DNA from 2 places in the Macrococcus sp. CoH-51_TC_04 genome. Region 2 is predicted to be linked to the other one. Evidence: riboswitches for the same ligand, from Rfam matches in the RefSeq annotation. Region 2 holds a riboswitch; the other holds the start of a gene.
The links. A riboswitch is a leader RNA that binds a small molecule or an ion and turns the genes downstream of it on or off. The one in region 2 is predicted to bind S-adenosylmethionine.

Region 1 (3,188 bases), on a different contig from region 2:
ATATACCGTCTGTATATCTACTCGCAGACGAAGTTCCAGAAGCTGCGGGCCAGCTCAGTTTATTTTCTTCACCTGTCGTCATTTTATTTAATCATGAGAAAGAGTACCATCGACAAGCTCGTATTATCGATTTTGATATGCTAAAGCTACGTATCAATCAACTACTTCAAGAATATTAATTACCTTTACTCCATCTATCATTGAACCTGAACGATGCAGAAATAATATTTTCTGCATCGCTCAGGTTATTTAATAGCGTATATGCCCTTCTTATAATCGTACTCTATTCTACCTGGAACGCCACTTCTATACTATCGTCTACAAAAGAATGTCTGATACTATCTGCAAATGGGTTATCAAGTGGTGTGCCTACATAAATATGCACTTTATTCTCACCTATTTTTATACTGTCCTTAATCGGTTGCATCCCATCATATGTTTTTATTCTAATATCAGCAAGCTCTAGTTTATACTTCCCATTTTCCGGTACAACAAAAGCAAACCCTGAGTATGTCTGCTTATTTTCTTTGTATGAAACTTGTATAACATAAAATGGTGTCTTCCATTTTTTATTCGGCGTATAGATTGCGGATACAAGATCATCACTTTTAATCACATCGTTCACCAATGCCTTTTGCGCTTCTTCCATAGAATTGTAGGTGCCTTTTTCTATCGCCTTAATTTCTTTCGTCTTCACTTCATGTTGCGCTGTATCCTGCGGTAATTTCTGCCATACAATCAGTGAAAATAAAATAATTGCTAGTAAACATCCAAACACCAATACTTTCTGGTGGTTATTCATATAGATTCCCCCTAACATTTAACATCTCTTAATACCATTATATCGAAAAACAAGAGATAAAGTAAGCGTTTTCAAATATGTTTGAGGAATAAAAATTTGTATGTAGTATTATATATTTAAAATATGGATAAACATATTAAAAATAACAAGCAGGTGACTTTATGGATAACGCTACTTTTATCGTTGATACAATTGAACGCTATGCAACTACAACACGAGGTGCTAAAAGAGCACATGCTAAAGGAAACCAATATATAGGGAAACTACAGTTAAATGAGATGGGAAAACGGATATTCAATTTAGACGATACACAATTAGATGTGATTGTCAGACTTTCAGACGCACCTCCCAATAGAAATGTACCTTCTAATCTAGTACCACTTAAAGGACTTGCGTTGCATATTAAGCAGGCACATATTAATCTTGTGATGGTAACATTTCCGTACTTCCCCTGGACAAAAGAGGTCTCTATAGTGAAAATCGCTCAATACATACATGCCATTCATAAAAGTGAAAGTAAATTATTGAAAATTAATTTATTAAGACATTTATTAAAAATTGAAGATTTCAATAAGCATCTTATGAAGTTTATTCTTAATCAACCGATCAAGACAACTATGAATCAAACATTTCATAACTTACATTATTTTAAATACAATGAACAATTTATAAGATTTCATGCACGTAAGAAGTACAATCAAATAACATTATATGCCGAAATTTATGATGAGATTAAACCGATTTCAGAATTACGGAAAGACGCTGTTATTGAAGAAATTGCTCATATTGAACTTACATCCGAAACAAGCGAAACATATACTACGTTCGACCCGTTGCAAACTGGATCACTGGATGCTGTCTATGACGAAATATTAAATTTACGTTCAGAGATGTATAAAATATCAAATCAACATAGAAACGAAGAAGGCATAACCTTAGAATAAAATATTTTAAAAATTCAAATTATAGTTTGACAATTTTTAAAATGCGTTATATTATACTAATTAACAATTTCATATGCTTATCCAGAGTGGTGGAGGGACTGGCCCTATGAAACCCGGCAACCTATTAATTTAGGTGCTAATTCCAGCAGGTATATCCTGAAAGATAAGGTATTTTATGAGTCTATCTTTTAGGTAGACTCTTTTTTTATATTAATTTACGAGGAGGTCATCATATGACAAATTCATTCCATTTTGAAACCATTCAGGTTCACGCCGGCCATTCAGTTGATAGTGCATCTCATTCACGTGCTGTGCCTATCTACCAAACTTCTTCTTTCGTGTTTGATGACACGGAGCATGCTGCTAATTTATTCGGTTTGAAAGAAGCAGGTAATATTTATTCAAGATTGACTAATCCTACAAACGCAGTCTTAGAAGAACGTGTTGCCCAGCTTGAAGGAGGCGTTGCTGCTGTGGCAGTATCTTCGGGCATGGCCGCAATTACGTATGCAATCTTAGCACTTGCATCAAGTGGAGATCATATCGTTTCATCTGCATCACTATATGGCGGGACACATACATTATTCAGTCACACTTTACCGAAATATGGTATTGAGGTTGATATCGTAGACACTTCAAATATCGACAATATTAGAAATGCTATTAAAGGTAATACTAAAGCTATCTTTATTGAAACGATTGGTAATCCTGAAGGTAATATCGAAGACTTCGAACAACTGTCAGCCATCGCAAAGTCAGCAGATATTCCACTGATTGTAGATAACACATTTGCTTCCCCTTATTTATTCCGTCCAATTGAACACGGTGCTCATATCGTTGTGCATTCAGCCACTAAATTTATTGGTGGACATGGTAATTCTATCGGCGGAATTATAGTAGATGGTGGGAACTTTAATTGGGATAACGGCAAATTTAAAGGGCTTTCTGCACCTGATGCATCATATCATAACTTAGTATTTACAGAAGCCTTTAAAGACGCTGCATATGCTGCTAAGATTCGTACTACATTATTACGAGATACTGGCGCATCACTTTCACCATTTAATGCTTTCTTACTAATCCAAGGACTTGAAACACTTTCCTTACGCGTAGAAAGACATGTAGAAAATGCTCAGAAAGTAGCAGAGTATCTTGAATCACATCCAAAAGTTGCATGGGTGAAATATGCCGGATTATCTTCAAGCAAATACTTTAACTTAAAACAAAAGTATTTACCTAATGGTGCTGGATCTATTTTTACATTTGGTGTTACTGGAGGTTATGAAGCTGGTAAGAAGTTCATTGAATCACTAGAATTATTTTCATTGCTTGCAAATGTCGGCGATGCTAAATCACTAGTAATACACCCTGCAAGTACCACGCATGCACAATTGACTGACAGCGAGCAACTTGAAGCTGGTGTTCGACCAGAAACCATCCGT
Region 2 (3,188 bases):
ATAAGAATGAAGGGAACATTGCGCTTACAATGATTAATGCGATTAAGCAGATGTTTTTAATTGATTATCATTTGTATCATCGCGCGCTTGCGATACTTCATAAGCATCAAGAAGATTTCGCTTCATATTTCAAAGTAGTAGGACAAGCAGATGCAAGTTATAGTACTGCTTTATGGCGAACAACATTACCATATTACGCTATTCCTGAAGCGGCTGAAGAAAAAGTGCTTGAAGCGGAGGAAGTGTATCACCCGTTACTTGATCGTGCTGTAGCGAATGATTTTAAGTATAAGCATTCTGTACTGTTAACAGGATCTAATGCCTCGGGGAAATCTACGTTTATGAAAACGATGGCGATAAATTTAGTAATGGCTCAAGGTCTGAATACATCGACAAGTGAAAGATTTGTGTATCAACCAGGAATCATAGCCACTTCAATGAATTTAGAAGATAGTTTAGCGAAAGGTGATAGTTACTTTATCGCAGAAATTAAATCAGTAAAGCGCCTCTTAGAAGTGCTTAAATTGACATTACCGACGTATATATTCATTGATGAAATATTGCGCGGAACGAATACGAAAGAACGCATTGCTTCAGCAACTGCAATACTAGACTATTTGAATTTACATCAAAACAGTTTATTATTTGCAGCGACACATGATATTGAATTAACTGAGATACTGACACACTTTGATTTTTATTACTTTAAAGAAACACTGACTGAAGATAATGATATAACATTTGACTATACAATCAGAAAAGGTGTTACAACGACTTCGAATGCAATAGAACTTATGCGTATTCACAATTATCCAGAAAGTATATATAACCAGGCAAAAACGCAGCTTAAACAATTAGAACAACTGAATGTAGGGACTTAAGCACCGGATAAGCGGTGCTTTTTATTATATATGTTAAAAATACTTTACATAATGTTAAGTATAATGTACATTAGTGGTGAGGTGAACAACATGCTAAAGTCTCATTTAAAGGAGTACCGCGCTAAATTTAATATAAATCAAAGTGAGTTAGCGAAAAGAGTTGGTGTAACAAGACAGACGATTGGTTTTATCGAAAAAGGTACGATTTCACCGTCTATCACGTTAGTGTTAAAGATTTGTCATGTATTTCAATGTAAAGTTGAAGATCTTTTTGAATTGGAGGATATTGAAGATGAATGAACAACAATTTAAAAGAATTTATCCGTTATTTAATCTAGTCTGTATTGTGTGTATTGGATTACTGATTATCCCACTGAGTATGGTTATGCGTTATACGATTAATGAAGGTGATGTATTGTTTTCTGTTCATATCAACCCATACAAGTATGGTGATATGTTTTTGTACTTTATCATTGCGACAGTGATAATTAATATGATATTGATGGCTGTAAGTACAATATTTCTCGTATGGGCAAAGAAAAAGTTTAGAAAAATTAATTTAGTTCCTGAGATTAATGATCACGATGAAGGAATGAGTTTTGTGACATATGAATCGATGAAACGTTCTTATACTTGGTTGAGCATACTGTTACCGTTATTTACAGCTGTTATATTTTTAGTTCCAGATAATTTTGTGACCAAACCCATTGTACTAGGTATATTGCTGTTTATGTCTGTAATTATGTGTTTAACGTATTATGTTAGAAATAGAAAGTTATTAAAGGATTAAAATAGAATTTTCAAAATATTCATTGACATCATTAAGATGTTTAATTATGATAGTAATCAATAAATAAAACAAAATATTTTAACTCTTATCCAGAGAGGTGGAGGGACAGGCCCTATGAAACCTCGGCAGCAGATTCTTAATGAACACTGTGCCAATTCCTGCAACGTAAGTTGTAAAGATGAGACGAGACTATACAGCGATTTATCCTGTGGACTTGTTCTTGTCCACGGGATTTTTTATTTGAGTTAAAAAATTAGGAGGAAACTATGCATGAGAAAAGTATTAGGTTTAATTAGTGCAGTCATATTATCTGCATCTTTAGCAGGCTGTAGCTCAACTGAAAAAGAAGAGGATAAGAAGATTGTTGTTGCAGCTTCCCCTGCACCGCATGGAGAAGTTGTTAAACATGCAGCGGTTGCGATGAAGAAAAAAGGATATGACGTAGAAGTTAAGATTGTCAATGACTATAAAGTACCGAATAAGTTACTGCAAGAAGGCGATGTTGATGCTAACTTATTCCAGCATGTGCCATACTTGAAAGCTGAGAAAAAGACGCATCATTATGATATTGAAGAAGTAGGGAAAGTGTTCACTACGCCTATGGGGGTTTATAGTAAGAAGTATAAGAACTTAGATGAAATTCCATCTGGCTCTGAAATCTTCGTATCAAGTAATCCGGCTGAAGAAGGGCGTTTCTTATCATTCTTTGTCAATAAAGGTGTGATTAAGCTGAAAAAAGGCGTAAAGATTGAAGATGCATACTTTACTGATATCGTTGAAAATAAAAAGAATCTAAAGTTTAATAACAAACAAAGCGCAGAATTCTTACCGAAGACGTATCGTAATGGTGAAGGGGCTGCAGTAATTATGAATTCTAACTACGCAATTGATAATGGGATTACACCGCATAAAGATGCCATCGCGTTAGAGGATGAATCTTCACCATTTGCAAATATTCTTGCTGTTAAAAAAGGCCATAAGAATGACAAGAAGTTTCAGGATTTGATTGAAGTACTTCAGTCTCAAGATATGAAAGATTATATTAATAAGGAATTCAACAAAGACGTCATTCCATATGGAGGGAAGTAGATGAAGCTAGGAATCATTGGTGTTGGACGTGTGGGCAGTCAAGTGCTGACTGACGTACAGTATTTGAACGTATTTAACGAGATTGTCTTGATTGATAGTGACGAAAATGTTGCGACTGGAGAGGCAATGGATCATTTGCACAGTCAAGGTATTGGTGTCACGAATCATATCAATATTTATGCGGGAACATATAAGGATTTAAAGGATGCGGATGTTATCGTTATAGCGGCCAGTACAAAGACAGATACATCAATTCCAGATCGCACTGCGCTAGCAAAGGCGAATACAGTGATTATTAAAGAAATCACTACACGTATCGGTGAAGTAACGACCGATGCCTTGCTTGTTATTATTTCCAATCCTGTCGATGCGATGACGTACATCGCTTCAAAGTATTATCCGGAGAGTAAAGTGATAGGTACTGGTAC

Region 1: it holds a riboswitch for S-adenosylmethionine, as region 2 does, so the genes downstream of both, ACZ2V4_RS06185 (O-acetylhomoserine aminocarboxypropyltransferase/cysteine synthase family protein) here and ACZ2V4_RS07820 (MetQ/NlpA family ABC transporter substrate-binding protein) in region 2, are expected to answer to the same signal.

Annotation. Positions count from the first base shown of each region.
Region 1 is NZ_JBVGOY010000005.1:28,217-31,404, reverse strand. Features, by position in the region: gene ACZ2V4_RS06200 (thioredoxin family protein) at 1-179, shown strand, start outside; gene ACZ2V4_RS06195 (hypothetical protein) at 284-802, opposite strand; gene ACZ2V4_RS06190 (catalase family protein) at 964-1,746, shown strand; SAM riboswitch class I at 1,821-1,916, shown strand; gene ACZ2V4_RS06185 (O-acetylhomoserine aminocarboxypropyltransferase/cysteine synthase family protein) at 1,980-3,188, shown strand, end outside.
Region 2 is NZ_JBVGOY010000007.1:52,025-55,212, reverse strand. Features, by position in the region: gene ACZ2V4_RS07835 (MutS-related protein) at 1-881, shown strand, start outside; gene ACZ2V4_RS07830 (helix-turn-helix transcriptional regulator) at 972-1,181, shown strand; gene ACZ2V4_RS07825 (hypothetical protein) at 1,174-1,671, shown strand; SAM riboswitch class I at 1,754-1,856, shown strand; gene ACZ2V4_RS07820 (MetQ/NlpA family ABC transporter substrate-binding protein) at 1,942-2,760, shown strand; gene ACZ2V4_RS07815 (lactate/malate family dehydrogenase) at 2,761-3,188, shown strand, end outside.